DNA from 2 places in the Virgibacillus ainsalahensis genome. Region 2 is predicted to be linked to the other one. Evidence: a T-box and tRNA genes for the amino acid it is inferred to sense, from the RefSeq annotation. Region 2 holds a T-box; the other holds one or more tRNA genes.
What was found. The T-box of region 2 lies ahead of proS (proline--tRNA ligase). A T-box ahead of a tRNA ligase gene usually reads a tRNA of that ligase, here a tRNA-Pro.

Region 1 (6,314 bases), 390 kb from region 2:
TCCGCCGTACTCAGGATCCACTCCGGAGGAAATTCCTTTTCGACTACAGGGCTCTTACCCGCTATGGCTGATCGTTCCAGATCATTCGTCTAAGGAATTTCTTTGTAACTCCAATGGAGTGTCCTACAACCCCAGAAAGCAAGCTTTCTGGTTTGGGCTGATTCCGTTTCGCTCGCCGCTACTTGGGAAATCGCGTTTGCTTTCTCTTCCTCCGGGTACTGAGATGTTTCAGTTCCCCGGGTCTGCCTCCTGTGCCCTATGTATTCAGACACAAGTCCTGTTCCATTACGAACAGTGGGTTTCCCCATTCGGAAATTCTCGGATCGTAGTTTACTTACAACTCCCCGAGACATATCGGTGTTAGTCCCGTCCTTCATCGGCTCCTAGTGCCAAGGCATCCACCGTGCGCCCTTATTCACTTAACTAGCGTTACTGTGAATAAGCGTACGAATTTAAATTCGCCTTCGCTTTATTTCAAAAAATTGATGTCGTTGTTACTCTTATTTAGTTTTCAAGGTACAAATAGAGAGTTTTCACTCTCTCAAAACTGAACCAAACAACCGAGTATGTTTCCGTAATATATCCTTAGAAAGGAGGTGATCCAGCCGCACCTTCCGATACGGCTACCTTGTTACGACTTCACCCCAATCATTGGTCCCACCTTCGGCGGCTGGCTCCAAAAAGGTTACCTCACCGACTTCGGGTGTTACCAACTCTCGTGGTGTGACGGGCGGTGTGTACAAGGCCCGGGAACGTATTCACCGCGGCATGCTGATCCGCGATTACTAGCGATTCCGGCTTCATGCAGGCGAGTTGCAGCCTGCAATCCGAACTGAGAATGGTTTTATGGGATTTGCTTGACCTTGCGGTTTCGCTGCCCTTTGTTCCATCCATTGTAGCACGTGTGTAGCCCAGGTCATAAGGGGCATGATGATTTGACGTCATCCCCACCTTCCTCCGGTTTGTCACCGGCAGTCAGATTAGAGTGCCCAACTAAATGCTGGCAACTAATCTCAAGGGTTGCGCTCGTTGCGGGACTTAACCCAACATCTCACGACACGAGCTGACGACAACCATGCACCACCTGTCACTCTGTCCCCGAAGGGAACTCGGTATCTCTACCGATAGCAGAGGATGTCAAGACCTGGTAAGGTTCTTCGCGTTGCTTCGAATTAAACCACATGCTCCACCGCTTGTGCGGGCCCCCGTCAATTCTTTTGAGTTTCAGCCTTGCGGCCGTACTCCCCAGGCGGAGTGCTTAATGCGTTAACTTCAGCACTAAGGGGCGGAAACCCCCTAACACCTAGCACTCATCGTTTACGGCGTGGACTACCAGGGTATCTAATCCTGTTCGCTCCCCACGCTTTCGCACCTCAGCGTCAGTTACAGACCAGAGAGTCGCCTTCGCCACTGGTGTTCCTCCACATCTCTACGCATTTCACCGCTACACGTGGAATTCCACTCTCCTCTTCTGTACTCAAGTCCTCCAGTTTCCAATGACCCTCCACGGTTAAGCCGTGGGCTTTCACATCAGACTTAAAAGACCGCCTGCGCGCGCTTTACGCCCAATAATTCCGGACAACGCTTGCCCCCTACGTATTACCGCGGCTGCTGGCACGTAGTTAGCCGGGGCTTTCTGGTTAGGTACCGTCAAGGTGCCGCCCTATTTGAACGGCACTTGTTCTTCCCTAATAACAGAGTTTTACGATCCGAAAACCTTCATCACTCACGCGGCGTTGCACCGTCAGACTTTCGTCCATTGCGGATGATTCCCTACTGCTGCCTCCCGTAGGAGTCTGGGCCGTGTCTCAGTCCCAGTGTGGCCGATCACCCTCTCAGGTCGGCTACGCATCGTCGCCTTGGTGAGCCATTATCTCACCAACTAGCTAATGCGCCGCGGGCCCATCTGTAAATGACAGCATAAATGCCGCCTTTCAACTTCCACTCATGAGAGCAAAAGTATTATCCGGTATTAGCTCGCGTTTCCGCGAGTTATCCCAGTCTTACAGGTAGGTTGCCCACGTGTTACTCACCCGTCCGCCGCTCGTTCCACAAGCGCACACCCCGAAGGGTGATTGCTTGCTTCCCGCGCTCGACTTGCATGTATTAGGCACGCCGCCAGCGTTCGTCCTGAGCCAAGATCAAACTCTCCAAAAAAGTTTGAAATAAGATTAACACCAATCAATCTTATATACTTAGCTTTTCTCAGAAGCGTTAACTTCTGATTTATTTAAAGAAAAACAGGTTATGTTCTTCTTGACATACTGGTTGTTTTGTTCAGTTTTCAAAGAGCGAAAAAATATTGGTGGAGCCTAGCGGGATCGAACCGCTGACCTCCTGCGTGCAAGGCAGGCGCTCTCCCAGCTGAGCTAAGGCCCCTTAACTAAATGGTCGGGAAGACAGGATTCGAACCTGCGACCCCATGGTCCCAAACCATGTGCTCTACCAAGCTGAGCTACTTCCCGTAAAATGGCGCGCCCGAGAGGAGTCGAACCCCTAACCTCTTGATCCGTAGTCAAGCGCTCTATCCAATTGAGCTACGGGCGCGAATGGTGCCGAGGGCCGGACTCGAACCGGCACGGTAGAAACCTACCGCAGGATTTTAAGTCCTGTGCGTCTGCCAATTCCGCCACCCCGGCGTGGCTTGGAGCGGAAGACGGGATTCGAACCCGCGACCCCCACCTTGGCAAGGTGGTGTTCTACCACTGAACTACTTCCGCCTGGCATTGAAAATAAATGGTGCGGGTGAAGGGACTTGAACCCCCACGTCCGAAGACACTAGATCCTAAGTCTAGCGCGTCTGCCAATTCCGCCACACCCGCAAATGGTGAGCCATGGAGGATTCGAACCTCCGACCCTCTGATTAAAAGTCAGATGCTCTACCGACTGAGCTAATGGCTCGTACTAAAATGCACCATTTAAATATTATTAAATTAAGAAATGGTGCCGGCCAGAGGACTTGAACCCCCAACCTACTGATTACAAGTCAGTTGCTCTACCAATTGAGCTAGGCCGGCAATGGTGGAGGATGCAGGGCTCGAACCTGCGACCCCCTGCTTGTAAGGCAGGTGCTCTCCCAGCTGAGCTAATCCTCCAATATATGCTTGTCATTCTAAAATTAATATATATGCCTGGCGGCGTCCTACTCTTGCAGGGACAACGTCCCAACTACCATCGGCGCTGGAGAGCTTAACTTCTGTGTTCGGCATGGGAACAGGTGTGACCTCTCCGCTCTTGCTACCAGACATTCCTCAAAACAAGGACAAGATATATTATATGCATTTTTAAATAAAAATGCAAGGGTTTTTTTGATTTATACCCTAAAAACTAAATAAGAGTTAAAACAACGGACATCGTAAAGAAGTTAGTTAAGTCCTCGATCGATTAGTATTCGTCAGCTGCACATGTCACCATGCTTCCACCTCGAACCTATCAACCTCATCGTCTCTGAGGGATCTTACTCACTCGAAGTGATGGGAAGTCTCATCTTGAGGGGGGCTTCATGCTTAGATGCTTTCAGCACTTATCCTTGCCACACGTAGCTACCCAGCCATGCTCCTGGCGGAACAACTGGTACACCAGCGGTGTGTCCATCCCGGTCCTCTCGTACTAAGGACAGCTCCTCTCAAACTTCCAACGCCCACGACGGATAGGGACCGAACTGTCTCACGACGTTCTGAACCCAGCTCGCGTACCGCTTTAATGGGCGAACAGCCCAACCCTTGGGACCGACTACAGCCCCAGGATGCGATGAGCCGACATCGAGGTGCCAAACCTCCCCGTCGATGTGAACTCTTGGGGGAGATAAGCCTGTTATCCCCGGGGTAGCTTTTATCCGTTGAGCGATGGCCCTTCCATGCGGAACCACCGGATCACTAAGCCCGACTTTCGTCCCTGCTCGACTTGTAGGTCTCGCAGTCAAGCTCCCTTCTGCCTTTGCACTCTGCGAATGATTTCCAACCATTCTGAGGGAACCTTTGGGCGCCTCCGTTACCTTTTGGGAGGCGACCGCCCCAGTCAAACTGCCCGCCTGAAACTGTCTCCGAACCGGTTCACGGTCCTGGGTTAGAAAGTTCATACAGCCAGGGTGGTATCCCACGGGTGCCTCCACGTAAGCTAGCGCTCACGCTTCTCAGGCTCCCACCTATCCTGTACAAGCTGCACAAACATTCAATATCAGGCTACAGTAAAGCTCCACGGGGTCTTTCCGTCCTGTCGCGGGTAATGTGCATCTTCACACATCGTATAATTTCACCGGGTCTCTCGTTGAGACAGTGCCCAAGTCGTTGCACCTTTCGTGCGGGTCGGAACTTACCCGACAAGGAATTTCGCTACCTTAGGACCGTTATAGTTACGGCCGCCGTTTACTGGGGCTTCGGTTCTACGCTTCGCACGTAAGTGCTAACGCTTCCCCTTAACCTTCCAGCACCGGGCAGGTGTCAGCCCCTATACTTCGCCTTTCGGCTTCGCAGAGACCTGTGTTTTTGCTAAACAGTCGCTTGGGCCTATTCACTGCGGCTCACTCACAAGTGAGCACCCCTTCTCCCGAAGTTACGGGGTCATTTTGCCGAGTTCCTTAACGAGAGTTCTCCCGCTCACCTTAGGATTCTCTCCTCGCCTACCTGTGTCGGTTTGCGGTACGGGCACCTATGATCTAACTAGAGGCTTTTCTTGGCAGTGTGAAATCAGGAACTTCGGTACTAAATTTCCCTCCCCATCACAGCTTGAAATTGTTGGACGGATTTGCCTATCCAACTTTCTCACTGCTTGGGCGCACACATCCATCGGTGCGCATTCCTTATCCTACTGCGTCCCCCCATCGTTCAAACAATCATGAGGTGGTACAGGAATATCTGCCTGTTGTCCATCGCCTACGCCTTTCGGCCTCGGCTTAGGTCCCGACTAACCCTGAGAGGACGAGCCTTCCTCAGGAAACCTTAGGCATTCGGTGAAAGAGATTCTCACTCTTTTTTCGCTACTCATACCGGCATTCTCACTTCCAGGCGCTCCACCAGTCCTCACGGTCTGACTTCACGGCACCTGGAACGCTCTCCTACCATTGTTCAAAGAACAATCCGCAGCTTCGGTGATACGTTTAGCCCCGGTACATTTTCGGCGCAGAGTCACTCGACCAGTGAGCTATTACGCACTCTTTAAATGATGGCTGCTTCTAAGCCAACATCCTGGTTGTCTGGGCAACTCCACATCCTTTTCCACTTAACGTATACTTTGGGACCTTAGCTGGCGGTCTGGGCTGTTTCCCTCTCGACTATGAACCTTATCACCCATAGTCTGACTCCCAAGGTAAAGTAGCTGGCATTCGGAGTTTGACTGAATTCGGTAACCCGGTGAGGGCCCCTCGTCCAATCAGTGCTCTACCTCCAGTACTCTATCTCCTTGAGGCTAGCCCTAAAGCTATTTCGGAGAGAACCAGCTATCTCCGTGTTCGATTGGCATTTCACCCCTACCCACACCTCATCCCCGCATTTTTCAACATACGTGGGTTCGGGCCTCCAGTCAGTGTTACCTGACCTTCACCCTGGACATGGGTAGATCACACGGTTTCGGGTCTACGACCGCATACTGCATTCGCCCTGTTCAGACTCGCTTTCGCTGCGGCTCCGTGTCTTCCACTTAACCTTGCATACGATCGTAACTCGCCGGTCCATTCTACAAAAGGTACGCCGTCACCCATTAACGGGCTTCGACTACTTGTAAGCGCACGGTTTCAGGTTCTCTTTCACTCCCCTCCCGGGGTGCTTTTCACCTTTCCCTCACGGTACTGGTTCACTATCGGTCACTAGGGAGTATTTAGCCTTGGGAGATGGTCCTCCCGGATTCCGACGGAATTCCTCGTGTTCCGCCGTACTCAGGATCCACTCCGGAGGAAATTCCTTTTCGACTACAGGGCTCTTACCCGCTATGGCTGATCGTTCCAGATCATTCGTCTAAGGAATTTCTTTGTAACTCCAATGGAGTGTCCTACAACCCCAGAAAGCAAGCTTTCTGGTTTGGGCTGATTCCGTTTCGCTCGCCGCTACTTGGGAAATCGCGTTTGCTTTCTCTTCCTCCGGGTACTGAGATGTTTCAGTTCCCCGGGTCTGCCTCCTGTGCCCTATGTATTCAGACACAAGTCCTGTTCCATTACGAACAGTGGGTTTCCCCATTCGGAAATTCTCGGATCGTAGTTTACTTACAACTCCCCGAGACATATCGGTGTTAGTCCCGTCCTTCATCGGCTCCTAGTGCCAAGGCATCCACCGTGCGCCCTTATTCACTTAACTAGCGTTACTGTGAATAAGCGTACGAATTTA
Region 2 (6,314 bases):
AGAAAACAAAGTGGAAGAAGCACTGGTTGCCGGGAATATATCAAACACTAATATATTTGATTCAAATGACAATGAATCAAAAAAGAAAGTACGAAATATGTTTGCTGAAATGGTGAAATGGTGTAAGGAGGAAGAAGTCGATTTCATTAATGGAGAAACCTTTTATTACCATGAAGAAGCTGAAATCGCCTTAGAAGAAATTTTAAAGCAGGATTTGCCTGCTGTAATCACATTAGGCTTAATGGGAGAAAACGTTCTAAGAGATGGATATACGGTCGAAGAATCCTGTAAAATACTTTCTGAAAAAGGTGCACTGGTTGTTGGAATGAATTGTTTTCGTGGCCCTCGGACGATGCAGCCCTACATAGCTGATATACGAAATCACGTAGATGGCTATGTCGGTGCACTGCCGATTCCGTATCGCACAACTGAAGAAAATCCGACATTTTTTAATTTGCCTGATGGAGGATGCAGCTGTCATTTACCTTTGGAGACAACTTTTCCCACCGCTTTAGACCCGCTTTATCACAATCGATATGAATTGGCTGAATGGGCAAAGGAAGCTAAGAACATCGGGGTTAATTATATCGGGTTATGCTGTGGTGCTTCCCCGGCAATGCTGCGTGCAGTAGCAGAAGCTGCAGGGGTTGAAACGCCAAATTCGAAATACTCCCCGGATATGGAGAAACATTTCTTGTTTGGAAAAGACGAAACGCTGAAGAAGCATAATTTACAATATCGATCGAAAGCTTAATTTCATTTATTAATAGTAACTTCATTGAGATACACCAGGGGAATATTACACGTTAAAAGAGAGGTTGGAAAAAAAGACAAAAACGTGATAAAATATCTTCTTGCAAGATTATAAAATTGAATACGACTACCATACGTTCTATATCTTGCAAATATATGAATGAATAGGTGGTAAAGAAAATGGAAGATAATTATCAGGTTTTATTGTACTACAACTATGTACAAATTGAAGATCCCGAAAGCTATGCAGCTGAACATCTTCAATTTTGCAAGGACTTAGAATTGAAGGGTCGAATTTTAGTAGCTCAGGAAGGTATCAATGGCACAGTTTCCGGGACCGTTGAGCAAACTGAAAAATACATGGAAGCAATGCATCAGGATCCACGCTTTGCTGATATGACATTTAAAATTGACGCACACGATGGCCATGCTTTCAAGAAAATGCATGTACGTCCAAGAAATGAATTAGTAACACTTCGCCTGGAAGATGATATTAATCCACACAAAACTACAGGACAGTATCTGGAGCCAAAGGAATTCTTCGAGGCAATGCAGGATGAGGATACAATTGTCCTTGATGCCCGCAATGATTATGAATACGATCTGGGACATTTCCGTGGTGCAATACGTCCGGATATTGAGACATTCCGCGAGTTACCGCAATGGGTGCAGGAAAACAAACATCTGATTGAAGGCAAGAAGATTCTAACCTACTGTACAGGTGGTATCCGTTGTGAAAAATTCTCTGGCTGGTTAGTTAAAGAAGGCTTTGAAGATGTCGCCCAGCTACATGGGGGAATCGTAACATATGGTAAAGATCCTGAAGTTCAAGGGGAATTATGGGATGGCAGATGCTATGTATTTGACGAGCGTATCTCTGTACCAATCAATCAAAAAGACCACGTTGTAGTCGGCGTAGACTATTTTGATGGTGAACTTTGTGAACGCTATGTAAATTGTGCCAACCCTGATTGTAATAAACAGATTATCAGCTCAGAAGAAAATGAGCATAAATATATGCGCGGTTGTACACATGAATGCCGTGTCAGTCCACGAAACATGTATGTAAAAGAACATGGATTATCACAGGAAGAAGTAGAGCGCAGACTCGAAAATCTTGGAGAAACATTGAAACAGGAAGCATAATAAAAAGACGACCTTGGCGGGTCGTCTTTTTATTTTCATTAAGGGGGATTGATGGCGATGTTTATGCTGATTCGGGTGATGATACGAAGGCTGAGGGCGATGTTTGTGCTGATTCAGGCGACGTGATGCCTGAGGTGATGTTCATGCTGATTAGGGTGATGACACGATTGCTGGAGGCGATGATTGCGCACATTCGGGCGATGACGCGTTTGCTGCTGGCGATGTTTGCGCACATTCGGCTGATGACGCGATTGCTGCTGGCGATGTTTGTGCTGATTCGGGTGATGACGCGAAGGCTGGAGGCGATGTTCATGCACATTCGGGTGATGACGCGATTGCTGCTGGCGATGTTCATGCACATTCGGCTGATGACACGATTGCTGCTGGTGATGTTCATGCACATTCGGGCGATGACGCGATTGCTGCTGGTGATGTTTGTGCTGATTCGGGCGATGACGCGAAGGCTGGAGGCGATGTTCATGCACATTCGGCTGATGACACGATTGCTGCAGGTGATGTTTGTGCTGATTCGGGCGATGACGCGAAGGCTGGAGGCGATGTTTGTGTACTTTCGGGCGATGAAGCAACATTAGAAAGTGAGATTTACAAAGATAAAGGTAATGCCGGAAATATCGCCCAAATATTTTGACATTAATAGGAGGCCTTGCTATCCTTTCATTAAAGGAGGCTCATTTCATATGGGTATTTATAATTTTTCTGCTAAAACCATGCAGGGAGAAGAAAAGTCTTTGGAAGATTACAAAGGAAACGTTCTTCTTATTGTTAATACAGCAAGCGAGTGCGGATTTACACCACAATTTGAAGGCTTGCAGAAACTATACGAACAATACAATGATCAAGGATTTGAAATTCTCGGATTTCCATGCAATCAATTCAATGAACAAGATCCAGGAACAGACGGGGAAATATCGAATTTCTGTCAAAAAAATTACGGTGTCACCTTTCCAATGTTTAGTAAAATTGATGTAAAGGGCGATAATGCCCACCCTCTTTTTAAATACCTTACTGATGAACAGAAAGGGATACTTTCCAAACAAATAAAATGGAATTTTACAAAGTTTCTCATCAACAAACAAGGAGAAGTCATCGACCGCTACGCACCACAGACCAAACCGGGAAGTATCGAAAAAGATGTAAAAAAAGTGATTGAATCTTGAAACACTCCAGTTTGAAAGCTTTGGTCTACTTTAAGGATCCACAGTCCTCAACATTTACCTAATCCTTATGCTAAAAAACGAGCGCAATTCTCGCGCTCGTTTTCAGCTATGATTAATATGCTTTTGCCCAATAAACCAGTTCTTTTGCTTCTTTGCCACAGCATACGCATGTATCTGCAACACTTTCCTGTTCAAATGGGATGCAGCGTGATGTTGCTGACGTTTCTTCCTTGATTTTTTCTTCACAGCCTGTATCCCCACACCACATGGCCTTAATATATCCCTGATTTTGATTGAGGTTTTGTTTAAACTCTTCCATGTCCTTAGCAACAGTTGTTTTCTCTTCACGATGAGCCAATGCTCGATCAAATAGATTTTGTTGAATTTCTTCCAACAGTGCAGGGACCCGTTCCTCAACCTCGCTTTGTGCTACAAATTCCTTCTCACCTGTATCACGGCGAACAAGTACGACCTGCTCTTTGTCAATATCTTTCGGTCCCATTTCTATACGGACAGGAATGCCTTTCATTTCATATTCATTAAACTTCCATCCGGGCATTTTGTCACTACCATCTATATCCACACGAATTAAGTTTTTTAATTGATCACGTAAATCATATGCCTTATCCAGCACGCCTTCTTTATGCTGGGCAATTGGAACAATCATTGCCTGCGTCGGTGCAACTCGTGGAGGAACAACTAATCCCCGATTATCTCCATGTACCATGATTAGGCCGCCCATTATACGTGTTGAAAGTCCCCACGATGTTTGATGGACAAACTGGCTCTCTCCATTTTCATCCAAATAAGTGATATCAAAGGCTTCTGCAAATCCTGTTCCGAAATGATGGGACGTACCGGATTGCAGTGCTCTTCCATCATGCATTAAACTCTCAATCGTCAATGTATAGTTCGCACCTGCGAATTTTTCTTTATCCGTTTTGCGTCCTTTTAACACAGGGATTGCTAAATAGTTTTCCACAAGATCTGCATAGACACCAAGCATTCGATCCGTTTCTGCTGCTGCATCTTCGTCTGTCGCATGTGCTGTATGTCCTTCCTGCCAATGAAATTCAGATGAACGCAAGAAAGGGCGTGTTGTTTTTTCCCAGCGTACAACATTTGTCCATTGGTTATAGAGCATTGGCAAATCACGATAGGAATGAATATTTTTGGAGTAATAATCACAGAAAAGTACTTCTGATGTTGGTCGGACTGCTATCCGTTCAGCTAATTCTTCGTCTCCACCATGTGTTACCCAGGCTACTTCCGGTGCAAACCCTTCGACATGATCTTTCTCTTTTTGCAGAAGGCTTTCCGGAATGAATAAGGGGAATGCAACATTGGAATGACCTGTTTCTTTAAATTTCCGGTCTAATTCCTCGCGGATATTTTCCCAAATTGCAAAACCATACGGCTTAATAATCATTGTTCCGCGGACTTGTCCATAATCAACCAGTTCCGCCTGTTTAACGACATCTGTATACCACTGCGCAAAATCATCTTCCATTGCGGTAATGTTCTCCACAAACTGCTTATTTTTCTTACCCAAGCTAAAACACCTCTTTATATAAAAATTATTATTTGAACACAAAAAATCCTCCATCCGTAAAGGGACCGAGGTTTGGTGGTACCACCCTTGTTTGCAGACACAAAATAAGCCATGCACACTTTACTTGATAACGGTTATGAACCGCGCACATCTTACAGCAAATATTGCCTTTCCGATGGCGAACTATAAAGGCAGGTTCCAATTCAGTCTTTCGGAAATTCACACCGGCCATTTCCTCTCTTTGAAAGACACTGCAATGTACTAATCCTTTTTCAGCGTTTCGTTTATATCTCTTAATATAATGCTATACAAAGGCAAAGTCAAGGCATATCAATATTACATACCTTTTTCCTCAAAGCGAAAGGCTTTTCTCCTATTCTGCATCTGAAAAAGTTTTGAAAGTCTCGATTTCTTTTGAAAGAGTTGTTTTCATTTTTTCACCACATTTCCCGCTGCAGATCGCAAATAGGCCGTCTTGTCCATGTTTCTTAGCTTCGGAGTCAGACGTTGTGACAATCATTGGGACACTGGTATGCCTTGAGTTTAAATAAATTTGGATAATTTCCCCTTCTTTTTCCGAGTAATCAATCCCTTCGGCAAACTTAACATTTATTGCGTATAATGGTTGATCTTCAGCAATCTTCTTCATACACCATGCACATCTGAACATTGTTAATCCCCTTTCTATACACAGCGCTTTTAATTTAAAATGCTTTATATCATTTTGCAACTTATCAAATGTCGATCTGACGCCAGATCTTTACGTTATTTATTTATTTTTTGGATGAACAGTTTGGAGAAGATAATACTTCGCGAATGAGAACGAGGAGACCCTAAATGACTCTCCTCGTTCGCAATGATGCAATCAACTTAGTCTATTGTTCTCGTAACGTTTCCATTTAGAATGTATTCACGTTGATTTTATGAGCCGCGCCAAATTTTCGCTCCGCAGCATGATAGGTCGGGCCAACTGCATCCGTATAGGAAAAGCTGTGTTCAATCGCTGTCGTTACAAAACGTTTTGCTAGTCGAACCGCTTCCACAATCGTTTTTTCTTTCGCCAGATGTGCTGCAATCGCTGCAGAATACGTACATCCAGCACCACTTGTATTCACAGTATCAATCCGTGGGGCCTCAAATGTTGTCAGACTTTCACCATCATATAGAACGTCCACTGCCGGACCTTCCAGTCTGCCGCCTTTTACCAGAATATAATCCGCACCCAGTGTATGAAGGTCAATCGCTGCCTGCTTTAAATCGTCAACATTATTTAGAGCTTTGCCACCCAATAACAACGAAGCTTCCGGCACATTGGGGGTAATGACTTTTGCCATTGGGATTAGCTGGTTAATCAACATATCAATCGCATCATCTTCTAACAGCTTCGAATCCAGTTTCCCCACCATCACGGGGTCTACTACTATATTTGGAATATTGGTCTCCTTAATCAATCCCGCAACCGTTTCAATAACTTCCTTCGAAAACAGCATTCCTGTCTTTAATCCATCTGCTCCAACCTGTTTCAGCAATGTGGAAAATTGTGCCTCGATTGCTTCGATGGTCTGTGGATGAACATTTTTGTCTGTTTCCGGGTGTCTTCCTACGATTGCAGTAACAACACTCATCCCATATGCGTCCAGTTCCTGAAATGTTTTCAAATCTGCCTGAATTCCTGCACTGCCTCC

Region 1: it encodes a tRNA-Pro, which carries the amino acid that the T-box ahead of proS (proline--tRNA ligase) is inferred to sense. The anticodon was not compared.

Annotation. Positions count from the first base shown of each region.
Region 1 is NZ_AP043943.1:3,420,043-3,426,356, forward strand. It holds rRNA gene ACZ427_RS16950 (23S ribosomal RNA) at 1-425, opposite strand, end outside; rRNA gene ACZ427_RS16955 (16S ribosomal RNA) at 590-2,157, opposite strand; tRNA gene ACZ427_RS16960 (tRNA-Ala) at 2,304-2,379, opposite strand; tRNA gene ACZ427_RS16965 (tRNA-Pro) at 2,389-2,465, opposite strand; tRNA gene ACZ427_RS16970 (tRNA-Arg) at 2,471-2,547, opposite strand; tRNA gene ACZ427_RS16975 (tRNA-Leu) at 2,551-2,639, opposite strand; tRNA gene ACZ427_RS16980 (tRNA-Gly) at 2,646-2,720, opposite strand; tRNA gene ACZ427_RS16985 (tRNA-Leu) at 2,738-2,822, opposite strand; tRNA gene ACZ427_RS16990 (tRNA-Lys) at 2,826-2,901, opposite strand; tRNA gene ACZ427_RS16995 (tRNA-Thr) at 2,942-3,017, opposite strand; tRNA gene ACZ427_RS17000 (tRNA-Val) at 3,020-3,095, opposite strand; rRNA gene rrf (5S ribosomal RNA) at 3,130-3,245, opposite strand; rRNA gene ACZ427_RS17010 (23S ribosomal RNA) at 3,365-6,284, opposite strand.
Region 2 is NZ_AP043943.1:3,025,327-3,031,640, forward strand. It holds gene ACZ427_RS14910 (homocysteine S-methyltransferase family protein) at 1-754, shown strand, start outside; gene trhO (oxygen-dependent tRNA uridine(34) hydroxylase TrhO) at 934-1,899, shown strand; gene ACZ427_RS14920 (hypothetical protein) at 1,791-2,492, shown strand; gene ACZ427_RS14925 (glutathione peroxidase) at 2,598-3,077, shown strand; gene proS (proline--tRNA ligase) at 3,190-4,629, opposite strand; T-box leader at 4,687-4,914, opposite strand; gene ACZ427_RS14935 (hypothetical protein) at 5,003-5,278, opposite strand; gene thiD (bifunctional hydroxymethylpyrimidine kinase/phosphomethylpyrimidine kinase) at 5,529-6,314, opposite strand, start outside.